Regions from separate parts of the Allobosea sp. GW822-FHT05A11 genome, predicted to be linked through region 2. Evidence: predicted binding sites of a transcription regulator. Region 2 holds the regulator's gene; the other holds the start of a gene.
The links. The regulator HrcA, encoded in region 2, represses chaperone genes, less so after heat shock. The targets are predictions, from matches to a motif close to GTTAGCACTCNCNNNNNGNGAGTGCTAAC.

Region 1: a site for HrcA is predicted at 4,796-4,824, ahead of groES (co-chaperone GroES). Genes of this name have one in related genera too.

Annotation. Positions count from the first base shown of each region.
Region 1 is NZ_JBXAMI010000003.1:134,925-143,712, reverse strand. It holds gene AC1RLU_RS10245 (ABC transporter ATP-binding protein/permease) at 1-189, opposite strand, end outside; gene AC1RLU_RS10240 (branched-chain amino acid ABC transporter substrate-binding protein) at 415-1,527, opposite strand; gene phnD (phosphate/phosphite/phosphonate ABC transporter substrate-binding protein) at 1,703-2,617, opposite strand; gene groL (chaperonin GroEL) at 2,759-4,396, opposite strand; gene groES (co-chaperone GroES) at 4,445-4,732, opposite strand; gene AC1RLU_RS10220 (MarR family winged helix-turn-helix transcriptional regulator) at 4,961-5,416, shown strand; gene AC1RLU_RS10215 (PaaI family thioesterase) at 5,489-5,959, shown strand; gene AC1RLU_RS10210 (DMT family transporter) at 5,956-6,798, opposite strand; gene AC1RLU_RS10205 (GNAT family N-acetyltransferase) at 6,795-7,286, opposite strand; gene AC1RLU_RS10200 (lipopolysaccharide biosynthesis protein) at 7,503-8,788, shown strand, end outside.
Region 2 is NZ_JBXAMI010000006.1:348,024-356,811, forward strand. It holds gene AC1RLU_RS21365 (acyl-CoA dehydrogenase family protein) at 1-188, opposite strand, end outside; gene AC1RLU_RS21370 (SDR family NAD(P)-dependent oxidoreductase) at 197-943, opposite strand; gene AC1RLU_RS21375 (CsbD family protein) at 1,077-1,283, opposite strand; gene AC1RLU_RS21380 (hypothetical protein) at 1,418-1,759, shown strand; gene AC1RLU_RS21385 (GIY-YIG nuclease family protein) at 1,850-2,185, shown strand; gene lepA (translation elongation factor 4) at 2,217-4,022, opposite strand; gene AC1RLU_RS21395 (helix-turn-helix domain-containing protein) at 4,129-4,728, shown strand; gene AC1RLU_RS21400 (GNAT family N-acetyltransferase) at 4,725-5,261, shown strand; gene AC1RLU_RS21405 (DUF3297 family protein) at 5,265-5,513, opposite strand; gene hrcA (heat-inducible transcriptional repressor HrcA) at 5,604-6,689, opposite strand; gene rph (ribonuclease PH) at 6,834-7,550, shown strand; gene rdgB (RdgB/HAM1 family non-canonical purine NTP pyrophosphatase) at 7,553-8,200, shown strand; gene hemW (radical SAM family heme chaperone HemW) at 8,197-8,788, shown strand, end outside.

The DNA of each region.
Region 1 (8,788 bases), on a different contig from region 2:
CAGGTACTCGATGGCGAAGACGCCCGAGAATATCCGCAGGAAGAAGGGCAGGGCCGGCGAGCGAAAGGTCACGACCGCCAGCAGCAGGCCGACGACACCCATTCCGATAAGGGCAGCCGAGCCGGCTTGCTGGCCGACGATCAGCGTGGCCGCCGCCAGCACGGCGACGAGGATGCTCAACAAGCGCATAGACGGGGATCCTGGCGGGAGACGGTGAAAGCCACGATTCGGACCATGTCGCAGCGGGAGTGGCCTTTCAATGGCGACGCGCCCGGATGAGCAAATTGTCATCTGCCGGAGAGGTCGCGGCGAGCCGTCCGCGATCCAGCGGACCCTGAAGCGAAACGCCCCGGACGAGCAGGGCTCGTCCGGGGCGCGAAGCTCGAAAAGACGGGCGGTTCGACCGCCGGCCGATCACTCGGCGGCGACGATCTTGCCGGCGTCCCACTTGTACATCGAGAAGCTCGGCGAGCTCAGGTCGCCGGTCTTGCCATAGGTCAGCGTGCCGATCGCGGTCTTGACCGGCATGCCGGAATGCAGGGCCTTGGCGGCGCCATTGGCATCGCCCGGCTTGCCGGCCTTCTCGATCGCGGCCTTGAGCACCTCGACCGCGGCGTAGGCGTTGAGCGTGAAGGCCTCCGGCGGGATGCCCTTCTCCTTCAGCGCTGCGACGGCCTGGGCCGAGTCGGGGTTCTTCAGCGCGTCTGTCGCGTTGGTGAAGAGCGTGCCGGTGGCACGGTCGCCGCCAATCGCCGCGAACTCCGTGTTGGAGAGGCCTTCGCCACCGATGATCGTCGCCTTCACGCCGGCGTCGGCGAGCTGGCGCGCGAGCAGGCCGCCCTCGGGATGGTAGCCGCCGAAATAGATGGCGTCGACATTCGCAGCCTTCAGGCGCGTCACGACGGCCGAGAGGTCCTTGTCGCCGGGATTGACCGTCAGGGCGATCACTTCCTTGAGCCCGCCGGCATTGATGCCCTTCTGGAAGGCGTCGGCGAGGCCCTTGCCGTAGGTGCCCTTGTCATGGACGATCGCGATCTTCGCGTCCTTGAAGTTCTTCAGGACGTAAGCGGCGGCGATGTCGGCCTGCTGGTCGTCGCGGCCGCAGGTGCGGAAGACATTGGTCAGGCCGCGGGTGGTCAGCGCCGGCGAGGTCGCGGTCGGCGTCACCATCAGCACGCCGCTTTCGGAGAACACGTCCGAGACCGCCATGGCGACGCCGGAGGTCACCGGGCCGACCACGAACTTGACCTTGTCGCCGACGAGCAGGTTGGCGGAGGAGACGCCCTGCTTCGGATCGCCGGCATCGTCGGCGAGCTTCAGCACGAGCTTCTCGCCGAGCACGCCGCCATTCTTGTTGATCACGTCGACGGCGGTCTGGGCGCCGTTCTTGACCTGGTCGCCATAGGCGGCGACCGGGCCGGTCAGCGGCGCGACGAGGCCGATGGTGATGTCAGCCTGCGCGGCCTGGGCGGAGAGGAACAGCGCGGCAGCGAGCGCGGCGCCGGACAGAAGTTGTGACTTTTTCATCTGCATCTCCCTACGGCATGCAACTTTGGCGCGCGAGCCCGACAGGGATCGCTTGCCGCCTGTATAAGCCAGGAAGCCGGCGGAAGGCACTGCCCAAGCTTTCATCAGTCCTGTCGGGAAATGCATGGCGGTGCGGCAGGCGGCATCGCGAGGCTGGAAAAGGCCCCGCCCGCGCTCAGCCGCTGCGCGCCTTGCGCTGGGCTTCCAGCTCCTCTGTAACGGCGATCACGTCGAGATAATCCTCGTGCCGGGCCGGCGCATAGTGCGAGACATGGCCGTCGGTGAAGCTCTTCCAGGCCTCGGGAGCCGCCTCCTTCATCCCGTTCATGGCGGCGACGAAATCGTCCTTCAGCCCCTGCGGCAGGTTGGCACGGGTCGAGAACGGGCTCGCCGGGATCAGCGGCGAGGTCCAGATCACCCGGGTCGAGCCGGCCGGGATCATCCCGCGATCGGCGAGCCTTTGCGCGACGCCGTGCTCTGTATTGGTCTGGTGGGTCGCGACGATATCGAACTGGCCGCGCACCAGCGCCAGAACCGAATTGTCGTGGCCGCCGGAGAAGACCGTGCCGCTGAAATGGGTCTTCGGATCGATGCCCTGCTTGCGCAGGAAATAGGAGGGGAAGGCGTAGCCGGAGGTCGAGTTCGGATCAGCGAAGGCCATCACCTTGCCCTTGAGATCGGCGAGGTTCTGGTAGGGGCTCTCCGACCGCACCAGCAGCACGGAGTAATAGCCTTCCTGCCCGTGGTTATCGACATCGCGCAGCAGCGGCTGGAGCTTGTCGCCGAGCACGCGGCGGCCGAGCGCGTAGACCGCGGGGCCGAAGCGGGCGAAATCGACCTGGTCGGCGCGCATCGCCTCGACCAGGCCGGCATAGTCGGCGACCCGGAAGAAGCGCACGGGCACGCCGAGGCGCTGCGACAGGTAATCCACCATCGGCTGGGTGCGGGCGATGGCGCCGGCCTCGTTCTCGGCGGATGAGACGCCGAAGCGCACCTCCTTGATGCTCTGGCGCCAGTCCGAGCCTTGAGCGAAGGCGGGAGCGACGCTGCTGGCGGCGAGGCCGGCGAGGACGAGGCGGCGTGTGGGCATGATCATCTCTGTCGCGGTGAAGTTGAAGGCGCCTCGATGCGCGCCCGCGACGACAGCCGGATGGCCGGCGGATGACAGTGTCGTGAAATGAAAAAGGCCCGGCTTGCGCCGGGCCTTCCGTAGTCTCGGTAGGTGGATGGATCAGAAGTCCATGCCGCCCATGCCGCCGCCGCCCATCGGGGGCATCGGGGCGTCCTTCTTCGGCTGCTCGGCAACCATCGCCTCGGTGGTGATCAGCAGGCCAGCGATCGAAGCCGCGTCCTGGATCGCCGTACGCACGACCTTGGTCGGGTCGATGATGCCGGCCTTGACCAGATCGCCGTACTCGCCGGTCTGGGCATTGTAGCCGTAGGAGTAGTCCTTGGCCTCGAGCAGCTTGCCGATCACGACCGCGCCGTCATCGCCGGCGTTGTCGACGATCTGGCGGGCCGGAGCGGCGATCGCCTTGCGGACGATCTCGACACCGGTCTTCTGGTCGTCGTTCTGGGTCTTGATGCCCTTGACCGAGGACAGGGCGCGCAGGAGCGCGACGCCACCGCCGGGAAGGATACCTTCTTCGACCGCAGCGCGGGTCGCGTTCAGGGCGTCGTCGACGCGGTCCTTCTTCTCCTTGACCTCGACCTCGGTCGCGCCGCCGACGCGGATGACCGCGACGCCGCCGGCGAGCTTGGCCAGACGCTCCTGGAGCTTCTCACGGTCGTAGTCCGAGGAGGTCTCCTCGATCTGGGCCTTGATCTGGCCGACGCGAGCCTCGATGTCCTTCTTCTTGCCGGCGCCGTCGATGATCGTGGTGTTCTCCTTCTCGATGCGCACCTTCTTGGCGCGGCCGAGCATGTTGAGCGTCACGGTCTCGAGCTTGATGCCGAGGTCTTCCGAGATCATCTGGCCGGCGGTCAGGATCGAGATGTCCTCGAGCATGGCCTTGCGGCGATCACCGAAGCCCGGAGCCTTGACGGCCGCGACCTTCAGGCCGCCACGGAGCTTGTTGACGACGAGCGTGGCCAGGGCCTCGCCCTCGACGTCCTCGGCGATGATGAGCAGCGGCTTGCCGGTCTGCACGACGGCCTCGAGGATCGGCAGCATCGCCTGGAGCGAGGACAGCTTCTTCTCGAAGATCAGGATGTAGGGGTCTTCCAGCTCGGCGACCATCTTCTCCGAGTTGGTGATGAAGTACGGCGAGAGATAGCCGCGGTCGAACTGCATGCCCTCGACGACGTCGAGTTCGGTCTCGGCGGTCTTGGCTTCCTCGACGGTGATGACACCCTCGTTGCCGACCTTCTGCATGGCGGTCGAGATCATCTTGCCGACCGACTCGTCGCCGTTGGCCGAGATCGTGCCGACCTGCGCGACTTCCGCGTTCGACGTGACCTTCTTGGAGTTCTTCTTGAGGTCGGCGACGATGGCCTCGACGGCCAGGTCGATGCCGCGCTTCAGGTCCATCGGGTTCATGCCGGCCGCAACCGACTTGGCGCCTTCACGGACGATCGCCTGGGCGAGAACGGTGGCGGTGGTGGTGCCGTCGCCGGCATGGTCGTTCTGGCGCGAAGCGACTTCGCGGACCATCTGGGCGCCCATGTTCTCGAACTTGTCGGAAAGCTCGATTTCCTTGGCGACGGTGACGCCGTCCTTGGTGATGCGCGGGGCGCCGAACGACTTCTCGATCACGACGTTGCGGCCCTTCGGACCCAGCGTGACCTTCACGGCGTTGGCGAGGATATCCACGCCGCGCAGCATCTTGTCGCGGGCATCGGTGCCGAACTTGACGTCTTTAGCAGCCATGAGAGCTACTCCTTGAACTGGAAACGGAAGAGAGCGGTCAGGCGGCTATCAGCCGACGACGCCCATGATGTCGGATTCCTTCATGATCAGGAGGTCCTGACCATCGATCTTGACCTCGGTGCCCGACCACTTGCCGAACAGGACGCGGTCGCCCTTCTTGACGTCGAGGGCAACGAGCTTGCCGGCCTCGTCACGCGCGCCGGAACCGACGGCGATGACCTCGCCCTCCTGGGGCTTTTCCTTGGCGGTCTCGGGAATGATGATGCCACCCTTGGTCTTCTCTTCGCCATCCAGGCGACGGACCACGACGCGGTCATGCAAAGGACGGAACTTCATGGTTCTGTCTTCCTCTCGGTCTTATTCGTTTCGGGTGCCGCTGAAGGGCTCCCGGGGGAGGCTGTTAGCAGTCACCTGATGGGAGTGCTAACAGATGGCGGGGAGATAGGCGCGGGCGTCCGGAGAGTCAAGGAAGCGCCCTGCGATAAAGTGAACGCCGGCGGATGCGATGTCGCAGGTCGCAGCAGGCCTGCTGGCAGCAGCGCTTGAACACGCTAACATGGCGGAATGACGACGCCCTCGCCCGACCCGCGCCTCGACGCCATCGCCCGCTCCTGCGTCGCACTGCATGTGCGCATGACCGCACGCGCCGTGACGCGGGCCTATGACGAGGCGATGCGTCCGAGCGGCCTCAAGATCACCCAGTTCGTGCTGCTCTCGGCGCTCAGCACGGGGCAATGGAAATCGGTCACGGAGCTGGCGGAACGCTTCGCGCTGGAGCGGACCTCGCTGACGCGCAACCTCCAGCTTCTGGCGACTGAGGGCATGGTCGAGCCGGTCGAGTGCCGGGGGCGGGCCTCGGTCTACGCCGTGACCGAAAAGGGCAGGGCCGCGATCGAGGCCGCCATTCCGTACTGGCGCGCGGCGCAGGACAAGATCGAGGGCGGTTTCGGCGAGGAGCGCTGGCGCGAAACCCGCGACGGTCTCAGGGCGCTGCGCCGGGCTGCGCGCGGCGAGCGCTGAAGCCGCGATTGGCGGTTGACCGGCGCTCGATCGCATCTTTATCGTGCAGATACACGAATGGAGATCGATACGATGCGCGCTGTTGGGGTGGTGTCTCGCGAGGAACTGGTCGCGGGCGATGGCTTGAGCTTTCTGCGCGGGATCATCGCCGGCACCAATCCGGCGCCGCCCTTCGCCGACGCCATGGATTTCGAGCTGGTCGAGGCCGATGAGGGCAGGGTGGTTTTCTCCGGCCAGCCTTCGGCGCGCTTCTTCAATCCGCTGGGCACGATCCATGGAGGCTGGACCGCGACGATCCTCGATTCCGCCATGGCCTGCGCCGCCCACGCGACGCTGAAGCCGGGCGAGGGCTACACCACGCTGGAGATGAAGTTGAACTATGTCCGCCCGGTCATGCCGGACAGCGGCAAGGTGCGCTGCGAAGGCAGGCTGATACACCGCGGCAATACGGTGGTGACGACGGAGGGCAGGCTCGTCGACGCGCGGGGAAAGCTGCTCGCGCACGGCACCGAGACCTGCCTGATCTTGCAGACTAAGCCCTAGCGCCGGCTGACGGCGACGGCCCCGGCGACGATCAGCAGCGCGCCGGCATAGGTCGTGTAGAGCGGCACCTCGCCGAACACGAAGAAGCCGAGCAGGCTCGCCCAGACCAGCGCCGTGTATTCGATCGGCGCCAGGCGCGAGGCGGCCGCGTGGGCATAGGCCGAGGTCAGCGTGAGATGGCCGGCGACGCCGAGCGCTCCCGCGAAGAGATAGGCGGCGAGGTCACCGAAGCTCATCGGCACGAAGGCGTACCAGGCCGGAATGGCGAGGCACAGCGCCGGCCCGCAATTCTGAAAGGCGACGATGACGGTCGGGTGCTCGCGCACGGCGATGCGCCTGAGCAGGATCAGATTGAAGGCGTAGCTGACGGCCGAGAACAGCGCGGCAGCGACGCCGAGGCTGGCCCCGCTGACATGGCCCTGCAGGCGCGGCCAGACCATGACCAGCATGCCGGCAAGCCCGAAGCCGAGTGCCTGCAGGATGCGCCTGTCGATCTTCTCCTTGAGGATCAATCCCCCGAGCAGCGCGACGAAGACCGGCGCGAGGAAAGACAGCGTCAGCGCTTCCGCCAAGGGCAGCACCGAGACCGAGTAGAAGAAGCTGCCTGCCGTCAGCACGACGATCGGTACGCGCACGATATTGCCGATGAGGCTGGCGCGGGTCGGGCGTGCGGGGCGCGCGATCGCCAGCACCGCAAGGGCACAGAGCCCGCCCATCAGGAAGCGCATGAACAGCGCCACGATGAAGGAATGCTGCTGCATCTGGCCCTTGATGACCGCATCCATGGCAGTCAGCAGGGCGATGCCGAGCGCGGCCCGGAAAGCGATGGACAAGGTCATGGGCCGGGGCGCAGCCGCTTGCGGAAATGATACTCCCAGCTTTCCGAGGCATCGCCGAGATAGCGCTCGCCCGGCCAGCGCATGAAGCCGAGCTTCTCGTAGAAGCGATGACCGCGGGTGAAGCGCGTGTCCGACCAGAGCGTCATCTCGGCGAAGCCGCCCTGTTCGGCGAAGTCCATCGCCCTGGCGAAGAGGGCCTGTGCCAGCCCGGCGCCCCGGAACGCGGGGTCGACATAGACCTTGGCAAGCTCGGCGGCGTTCTGCTCGGGGACCGGCACGATGCCGAGGGAGCCGGCAATGCGTCCGTCCGGTCCATCCACGATCCAGAGCATGCCGCCTTTGGCCGCGAAAGCGGTCGCGGGCCGACGCAGCTCCGGAAGCTCCGCCTCGACGAAAACGCAGCCCGGATATTCCGCGAAGCTCGCCGCGATCAGGGCGGAGAGCGGACCGGAATCGTCGTCATGGGCAAGCCGGATGGGCGGGGTCATGACGCCTGCCTTAGGGTCAAATCCTCCCGCCGTACAGGTGTGGGAACGGCGTTGGGCAATGCCGTGGCAGCAGGGCGGGCGGGAGCGCCTTCGCAGCTTCCCCTTGGAAATATCGCCCCGTCCGGCTACCCCCGATCCGAAGGGCGGTGCGGCTGGTTTGAGTCGCGCGCTTCAACCGTGGCAACGCAGAGATCGGGACGAGGCGGCGAAAGCACGATGACCGTTCTTTTGCCCTTCATCGTCAATGCCGGGCTGAATTTCGTCCTCGGGCTGCTCGTCGCCTTGTTCCTCGGCCCGGAGGCCTTCGGGCTCTACGCCATCGGCGCCGCCACCGTCGTGCTCGTCAACACGGCGCTGCTCGACTGGCTGAAGCTCTCGGTCGTCCGCTTCTACTCCCTGCAGAGCCGCGAAAGCGACCCCGGCATCCGCGCGACGCTCGATCTGCTCTTCGCCGGTGTCGCTCTGTCCCTCTCGGCCCTTCTGGCGGCGGCGATGCTCGCCGGGGTCGATACCGGATTGCCGTCCGCGCTGCTGATGGCTGCGGTTGCCGGCGGTATCGCTGCCGGCTGGTTCGATTATCACGCCGCCATCGCCCGCGCCCGCTTCCTTGATGCAGCCTATGCCCGGCTCGTCCTGGTCAGAAGCGTGGCGGCCCTGCTGCTGATGGTCGGCGGTGCCTGGTGGACCCGCGATCCGACCGTCGTCCTGCTCGGCGGCGTCCTCAGCGCGGGCGCTGCCGTTCTCGCCAACCGCGGCCGCCTGGCCGATGCGAAGCCGGCACCGGGCGCACCGCGGACGGATTTGATGCGCAATTTCGCGCGCTATGCCCTGCCGCTCGTCGCTGGCAATGCGGTCTATGCCGCGATCCCGCTCATCAACCGCGCCATCCTGGCCGATCGCCACGGCTTCGCCGAGGCCGGCTATTTCTCGCTGGCCTCCGATATCGGCCTGCGGCTTTTCCCCGTGCTGGCCTCGATGCTCGAGATCGTGCTGCTGCGCGAGATCATCCGCCTCGACGAGACGCGTGGGCGCATCGCCGCGCAGAAGCGCATCGCCCGCAACATGGTCGTGGTGATGGCCTGCGTGCTGCCGGTCGCGCTTGGCTTCTGGCTGATCCTGCCGGCCTTCGAGCGGCTCTTCGTTCCCCAGGGCTTCCGCGGCCATTTCGCGGATCATATGGCGCTGTTGCTGCCCGGCTTCGCTGCGATCGCACTGTTCCAGGCGGCGCTCGCGCCCGTCTTCCTGCTGGCGAAGCGTACGCTTATTGCCGCGCTGGCTGCCCTGACGGGGCTGGCCGTCGACCTCGCCATCATCTTCGCCCTGCCGGGCGCGCTTGCGCCGACGACGGTCTCGATCGCGCAGAGCGCCGCCTATTTGACGGCGCTGCTGGTCACCGCGGTGGTGGCGCTGCGCGCGCTTCCGGCATCGCCGCCTTGGCGCGAGATCGCATGCGTCCTCGCCGCCGGCGCCGCGATGGGGCTCGCGGTCTGGCCGCTGCGCGG
Region 2 (8,788 bases):
TTGAGCTGCAGGCACCAGAGGCCCGCGGCACGGGCCTTGGCCCGCATCGTGTCGAGCAAAGGCAACGCGATGTTGCCATGGGCGTCGTAGGAGGTTTGATCCGCTTCGAGCGGCAGGATCTCGCGCTCGACGAAGGCGGCGATGCGCGCGCGATAATCCTCGATGCGGGGGGAAATCTCGAAATCCATGGCGGTGCTCACAAGGACGAAACGAGGTGGCCGCCATCGACCTCGATGGTGGAGCCGGTGATGTAGCTGCCGGCGCTCGACGCAAGCAGCAGCAGGGCGCCGTCGAGTTCCTCCGGCTGTCCAAGTCTGCGCTGCGGGATGCGCTTGATCAGCTGCAGCCCGGCTTCGGTCGCGAAGAAATCGCGGTTGATGTCGGTCTCGATATAGCCGGGGCAGAGCGCGTTGACGCGAATACGATCGCGCGCCCATTCGAGCGCGAGCGCCTTGGTCAACTGGATCACGCCTGCCTTCGAGGCCGCATAGGCGCTGACGCCGCCAGCGACGCGATGGCCGAGGATCGAGGCGATATTGACGATTGTGCCACCGGTGCCGCTCTCGCTCATGCCGCGCGCCACCGCCTGAGCGACGAGGAAGACGCCCTTCAGATTGGTGTCGAGCACCGCGTCCCACGCCGCTTCGGAGAGATCAGCGGCCGGCCCGGCACCGCTGACGCCGGCATTGTTGATCAGGATGTCGAAATGCCGGCCCGCGAGCGCCCCCGCGACCGAGGCTGCGTCAGCCACGTCAAGCACAAGGCCTTTCGCGCTGCCGCCCGCCCTGGCGATCTCCGCGCCCGCCTCATCCAGGGCGGATTGTCTGCGGGCCGCCAGCGTGACCTCCACACCATGATGCGCGAGCAGCCTGGCGAAATGCAGCCCCAGCCCACCGGACGCACCTGTCACTAGGGCCGTCTTCCCCGAAAGATCCTCGAACATCAGGCATCCCGCTTCGAACAGCCGTAACTGTCGGCCGGTTGTCGGCCGCGATCAAGGCGCCCGCCATGCAAAAAGCCCGACGCATCGCGCCGGGCTTCTGCCAATTCATGACGGCCGATCGACGGCCGCCCCGTTACTGCCAGGTCTGACGGCCGTACCAGTCGTCGACATCGCTGCGGGCCTTGTCCTTGGCGAGGCCGTAGCGCTCCTGGATCTTGCCTTCGAGCTGGTCGCGCTTGCCGGCAATGACGTCGAGATCGTCATCGGTCAGCTTGCCCCACTGCTCCTTGACCTTGCCCTTGAGCTGCTTCCAGTTTCCTTCGACGCGGTTCCAGTCCATCAGGACCTCCTCATGCGAGTGTGGATTCAGGGAAACAACGCCCCAGTGGCTGGATTGTTCACTGACCGCCTCATCAGAACGGCGGATGCGCGGCAATCCGGACGCGATCGATGATGAAGCGAAGGAGATGATCCATGCGCTTCCTCGTCCTGATATCGCTGATCGCGACGCTTGCAGGCGGTCTCGGCCCGGCCGCAGCTCAATCCCAGCAGCAGCAGAACGTCATGACCCATATCGGCCGCGCCGTGGCGCTCAACAACAAGTGCCCGGCGCTGAAGCCGAACAACCTGATCATCGGGATGGTGACGCGCCAGCACGGCATCGCCATGAACCGTGCGCCCTATAGCGACATCATCGTCGCCAAGGGCGCGGACTACGCCCGCGAGATCGCCGCGCTCGATCAGCAGGCGGCCTGTGATCTCGGGCGGAAGCTGTACGGCCCGCAAGGCGAGAAGGTGCCGAACTTTCTGCGTTAAGGCCGCAACTTATAAATACCCGGATAAAAATCTTGCCTTATTAAAACCCGGGCATTATTGAGCGCCCATCGAACAGGATGGGTTGCACCGATGCAGATCGCGAACAGGAAGGCGGCCACGGCCGCCTACAAGGGACGGAAGACGGTGGCGGGCATCTTCGCCTTCCATTGCGAGGCGGCCGGGCTGACCTGGGTCGGCCGCGCGCCCGATCTTTCAACCATCGAGAACCGGCTGCGCTTCACGCTGCGTCATGGCAGCCACCGCCAGCGCAGCCTGCAGACCGCCTGGAATGCGCATGGCGCCCACGCCTTCCGCTTCGAGGCGCTCGAAAGGCTGGAAGACGAGGACATCGCCTATGTGCTGGATCGCGTGCTGAAGGAGCGCCTCGCCCATTGGCAGGCGAAGCTCGGCGCCGAGGCGCTTTAAGCAACAGTATGAAGCGGCGCTGGCGCGCCGCTCAATCGTCCATCTTGAGGGCGGCGATGAAGGCTTCCTGCGGGATTTCGACCTTGCCGAACTGCCGCATCTTCTTCTTGCCTTCCTTCTGCTTCTCCAGAAGCTTGCGCTTTCGGGTGGCGTCGCCGCCATAGCACTTGGCGGTCACGTCCTTGCGCAGGGCGCGGATGGTCTCGCGGGCAATGATCTTGCCGCCGATCGCCGCCTGGACCGGGATCTGGAACATGTGCGGCGGGATCAGGTCCTTGAGCTTCTCGCACATGGCACGGCCACGGGCATCGGCGCGCGAGCGATGGACCAGCATCGAGAGCGCGTCGACCGGCTCGGCATTGACCAGGATCGACATGCGCACGAGGTCTCCCTCGCGATAATCGGTGATCGCATAGTCGAAGGAGGCGTAGCCCTTCGAAATCGACTTGAGCCGGTCGTAGAAATCGAACACGACCTCGTTGAGCGGCAGGTCGTAGACGACCTTGGCGCGCGAGCCGACATAGGACAGGTCGGTCTGGATGCCGCGGCGGTCCTGGCAGAGTTTCAGCACGGAACCGAGATACTCGTCGGGCGTGAAGATCGTCGCCTTGATCCAGGGCTCCTCGATGAATTCGATCTTCATCACGTCCGGCATGTCGGCCGGGTTGTGCAGTTCGAGCGTCGAGCCGTCGCGCAGCTTGAGGTGGTAGACCACCGACGGCGCGGTCGAGATCAGGTTGAGATTGAACTCGCGCTCCAGCCGCTCCTGGATGATCTCCAGATGCAGCAGCCCGAGGAAGCCGCAGCGGAAGCCGAAGCCGAGCGCGGCCGAAGTCTCCATCTCGTAGGAGAACGAGGCGTCGTTCAGCCGCAGCCGGCTCATCGCGGCGCGCAGCACCTCGAAATCGGCGGCGTCGACCGGGAAGATGCCGCAGAACACCACCGGCTGCACCGGCTTGAAGCCCGGCAGCGGTTCGGCGATCGGCTTCTTCTCGTCGGTGATGGTGTCGCCGACGGCGGTATCCGCGACTTCCTTGATCGAGGCGGTGAAGAAGCCGACCTCGCCGGGGCCGAGCTGCTTGACCTCGGTCATCTTGGGCTTGAACACGCCGACGCGATCGACGCCATAGGAGGCGTTGGCCCGCATCATCCGGATCGTCATGCCCTTCTTGAGCACGCCATCGATGACGCGCACGAGCACGACGACGCCGAGATAGGCGTCGTACCATGAGTCGACCAGAAGGCACTTGAGCGGCGCATCGGGATCGCCCTTCGGCGCCGGCAGCTTCTCGACGATCGCCTCCAGCACGCCCTCGATATTGAGGCCGGTCTTGGCCGAGATCGGCACGGCCTCGGACGCATCGAGCCCGATCACGTCCTCGATCTGCTGCTTGATGCGCTCCGGTTCGGCGGCCGGCAGGTCGATCTTGTTGAGGACGGTGACGATCTCGTGGTTGGCGTCGAGCGCCTGGTAGACGTTGGCAAGCGTCTGTGCCTCGACGCCCTGCGAGGCGTCGACCACCAGCAGCGACCCCTCGCAGGCCGCGAGCGAGCGCGAGACCTCATAGGCGAAGTCGACATGGCCGGGGGTGTCCATCAGGTTCAGGACATAGTCCTTGCCGTCCTTGGCCCGGTAATCCAGCCGCACCGTCTGCGCCTTGATGGTGATGCCGCGCTCCTTCTCGATATCCATCGAGTCGAGGATCTGGTCGCTCATGTCGCGGGCCGCGACGGTGCCGGTCTGCTGGATCAGACGGTCGGCCAGCGTCGACTTGCCGTGGTCGATATGGGCCACGATCGAGAAGTTGCGGATATTGTCGATGGAACGGGTGCTCATGCGCGCGCCATAGCAGTGATGCTGCGTGGCGCCAAGCGGCTGGCCGCAAAAGGCTCCTTCTATGGCCGCACTTGCAATTCCAATATCTAAGAATTATTCTCAGTTGATGGAGATCGACCACAACACCGAGATCGACCGGCTGCTCGGGCAGCGCCTCAAGGCGGCCCGCCAGCGCCATGGCCTGACGCTCGATGCGCTGGCCGAGCGCAGCGGCGTCAGCCGCGCCATGATCTCCCGCGTCGAGCGCGGCGAATCGAGTCCGACGGCGGCACTGCTGGTCCGGCTCGGCTCGGGACTCGGCCTCTCGCTCTCGGCGCTGCTGGAAGAGGATGCAGGAAGCGGGCCGCTGGCGCGCCGCGACGCGCAACCGGTCTGGCGCGATCCAGCGAGCGGCTATCTGCGCCGCAACGTCTCGCCACGCGGGACAGGGTCGGGCTTCGAGATCGTCGAGGTCGAATTGCCCGGCGGAGCGGAAGTGCGGCTCGACAACGCGACCGGTGCGGCGGCGCTCGACCAGCAGATCTGGGTGCTGCGCGGACAACTCGACCTCACCGTTGAAGGCATCCGCCACGAACTGGCCGAGGGCGACTGCCTGCAGATGCACCTGCGCGGCGCGATCATCTACCGCAATCCGGGCACCGCGCCCGTCCGCTACGCCGTCATCCTCGTCGCGGGAAGCGGCGCCTTTCCGGGACATATCGCATGAACGCGTGCGCTTTCACCGTTGCCATCGAGACACTCGATGGAGAGGCGGCCCTGGCCGCCACCCCGGCGCTGGCCAAGATCCTGCACGACAGCGTCGCCAACGGTGCTTCGGTCGGCTTCATGAGCTGGAACACCGCCGCCGACTACGAACGCTTCTGGCGCGATGTCGCGGCGGGCGTCGCGGGCGGACAAGTCATCCTGCTGATTGCCCGAAACGAGGACGGCATCGTCGGCACGGCACAGCTTCACCTGATCGGCAAATCGAACCAGCCGCACCGGGCCGAGATCGCCAAGGTGCTGGTGCATTCGCGCGCGCGGCGGCAGGGCATCGGCGAGGCGCTGATGCAGCGCGCCGAGGCGATCGCGCGGGAGAAGGGTCGCGACCTGCTGGTGCTCGACACCGACGAGCACGGCGCCGCGCGCCGGCTCTACAATCGACTCGGCTGGATCGAGGCCGGCACCATCCCGCGCTATGCGCTGATGCCGGATGGCGCCGATTGCGGCTCGACGTTTTTCTACAAGAGCCTCGCCTGAGGCTCAGCCTTCGGCGCTGCCGCGGATGTAGGGCTCGACAGGGCCCTTGAGCGTGATCGTCATCGGCCGGCCGAAGCGGTCCTTGGCATTGCCGGCAGAGACCTTCACCCAGCCCTCGGAGACGCAATATTCCTCGACATTGGTCTTCTCGACGCCCTTGAAGCGGATGCCGATATCGCGCGCCAGCACCTCTTCGTTATAGAAGGGGCTGTCCGGGTTGACGGAGAGACGGTCGGGAAGCTGCTCGGACATGGGTCTCGCACCTGAATTGCGGAAACTGTTGCTTTGCCCGCTCGATAACCGCTTCCGCCCGCAAAGCCAACTCAGGGACTTGAGGCTGGCTTAGCGGCTGCCGTCGAGCAGCCGCCCGACGACCTTGGCGGTATAATCGACCATCGGAACGATGCGGGCGTAGTTCAGGCGCGTCGGCCCGATAATGCCGACCACGCCGACGATGCGCTGCTCGGCGTCGCGGAAGGGCGCGGCGACCATCGACGAACCCGACATCGAGAACAGCTTGTTCTCCGAGCCGATGAAGATGCGCACGCCGTCCCCCTGCTCGGCGCGGGTCAGGAGATCGATGACATCGGTCTGCGTCTCCAGATCGCCGAACAGCATGCGGATGCGCTCGAGATCCTCCTGCGCCCGGAGATCGTCGAGCAGGTTGGCCTGGCCGCGCACAATGAGATGGCGGTCGCTGCCGGGGCCGGCCTGGGTCGCGATGCCGCTTTCGACGAGCCTGGCCGTCAGCACGTCGAGCTCGCGCTCCATCAAGGCGTGCTGCCCGCCGATCTCGCCGCGCAGTTCGGCGAGCGTCTTGCCGAGGATGCGGGCGTTCAGGAAATTCGCGGCCTCGCTCAGCGCCGAGGCCGGCAGCCCGGGCGGGAGCGCCAGCAGGCGGTTCTCGACCGTGCCGTCCTCCGAGACGAGCACGACGAGGGCGCGCAGCGGATCGAGCCGCACGAACTCGATATGCTTCAGCCGGACATCGGCCTTGGTGGTGACGACGACGCCGGCGCCGCGCGACAGGCCGGAGAGCAGCGCAGAGGCCTCCGTCAGGGTCTGGTCGAGATTGCGGTTGCTGGCGGCGACCCTGATCTGGGCCTCGATGCGCGAGCGTTCGTCGGCGGTGAGATTGCCGACCTCCATCATCGCGTCGACGAAGAAGCGCAGGCCCCGCTCGGTTGGCAGGCGACCGGCCGAGGTGTGCGGCGCATAGATCAACCCAGCCAGCTCCAGATCGGTCATGACATTGCGCACCGTCGCTGGCGAGAGCGCCATCGGCAGCAGGCGGGCGATGTTGCGCGAGCCGACGGGCTCGCCCGTCGTCAGATAGCCGTCGACGATCTGGCGAAAGATCTCGCGCGAGCGCTGGTCGGTCTCGACCAGGCCGCTGATCGTCTCGGGGCGGGGCGTATGGGCGCTCATGAACCTTTTTCAGGCGAAATGTCGGTCTCGTCCTATTGTCGTCACGACGGAGGCGCGGATCAAGGGGCAAGCCCCGCCCGCGCCTTGCCGTGCGCGGCGCAAGCGCCTACAAGCCGCCACTTCCCCGCAAGACAGGACAGTTTCATGCGACCCTCCAAACGCGCCGCCGACGAGATGCGCAAGGTCACGCTCGAACGCGGCGTGGTGCGCTATGCCGAGGGGTCCTGCATGGTGACGTTCGGCGAGACCAAGGTGCTCTGCGCCGCGACCGTCGAGGAAAAGGGGCCGCCGTGGCTGCGCGGCACCGGCAAGGGCTGGGTCACCGCCGAATATTCGATGCTGCCGCGCGCCACGCATGAGCGGACGCGCCGCGAGGTCACCTCCGGCAAGCCTTCGGGCCGTACGCAGGAAATCCAGCGCCTGATCGGCCGTTCCTTGCGCGCCGTTGTCGACCTGACCGCGATCGGCGAGCGCCAGATCGTCGTCGATTGCGACGTGCTGCAGGCCGATGGCGGCACGCGCACGGCTTCGATCACCGGCGCCTGGGTCGCGCTGCATGACGCGCTGAAATGGATGGAAGGGCGCGGCCTGCTCAAGGGCACCAACCCGCTCAAGGACCATGTCGCCGCGATCTCCTGCGGCATCGTCGCCGGCAACCCGGTGATCGATCTCGACTATGTCGAGGATTCCGGCGCGCAGACCGACGCGAATTTCGTCATCACGGGCTCCGGGGGCATTGTCGAGGTTCAGGGCACGGCCGAAGGCGCGCCCTTCTCGGAAGAAGAGCTGCTCGCGCTGCTCAAGCTCGCCAAGGGCGGTGTCGCCAAGCTCGTCACGCTGCAGAAGGCGGCGGTGGCCTGAGCATGAGCCCGCATCGCCTCCTCACCGGCAAGGTCGTGATCGCGACCCATAACCAGGGCAAGTTGCGCGAAATGCGCGAGTTGCTGGCGCCCTATGGCATCGAGCTCGTCTCGGCCGGGGAGCTCGGCCTGCCCGAGCCGGTCGAGGATGGCTACATGTTCTCGGAGAATGCGGCGATCAAGGCCGTCGCCGCGGCGAACGCCAGCGGTTTGCCGGCGCTCTCCGACGATTCCGGCATCTGCATCGACGCGCTCGACGGCGCGCCCGGCCTGTTCTCGGCCAACTGGGCCGGGCCGGGCAAGGATTTCGCCCCGGCGATCGGGCGGGTGCAGATGGAACTGGCGAAGCGCGGCGCCACCACGCCCGAGACGCGCAAAGCGCATTTCGTCTCGGCGCTGGTCATCACCTGGCCGGACGGACATCAGGAGCTGTTCGAAGGCCGCGTCTTCGGCACGGTGACCGAGCAGGCGCGCGGCCTGGGCGGCTTCGGCTACGATCCCATCTTCCTGCCCGACGGGCATGACAAGACCTTCGGCGAGATGACGGCGCAGGAGAAGCACGGCATTCCGGCCGATGGCTCGCCCGGGCTGTCGCATCGCGCGCGAGCCTTCCATGTCCTCGCTGCCGCTTGTCTGAGGAAGCCGGCGTGAGCGCCCCGGCCGCCCTCACTGAGCGGCCTTCCACCTCGCATCCGACCGCGGATGCGGGCTTCGCCGTTTATGTGCATTGGCCGTTCTGCCTGGCCAAATGCCCCTATTGCGACTTTAACTCGCATGTGCGGCTGCAGCCGCCGGACCAGCAACGCTATATCGCCGCCTTCCGGCGCGAGATCGCGCACCGGGCGGCGCTGGTGCCCGGCCGCACGGTCTCCTCGATCTTCTTCGGCGGCGGCACGCCCTCGCTGATGGAAGGCCGCACGGTCGGCGCGATTCTCGACGCGATCGGCGAGCACTGGGCCGTCGATCCCAATTGCGAGGTCTCGCTGGAGGCCAACCCGACCAGCGTCGAGGCCGGGCGCTTCCGCGATTTCCGGGCTGCGGGCGTCAACCGCGTCTCGCTCGGTGTGCAGGCCCTGAACGATACCGATCTCAAGGCGTTGGGCCGGATGCATTCGGCCGAGGAGGCGCTGGCAGCCGTCGCGATCGCGCGGCAATATTTCGAGCGCTATTCCTTCGACCTGATCTATGCCCGCTCACCCTTGCAGACGCCGGCCTTGTGGCGCGCCGAGCTGGAGCTGG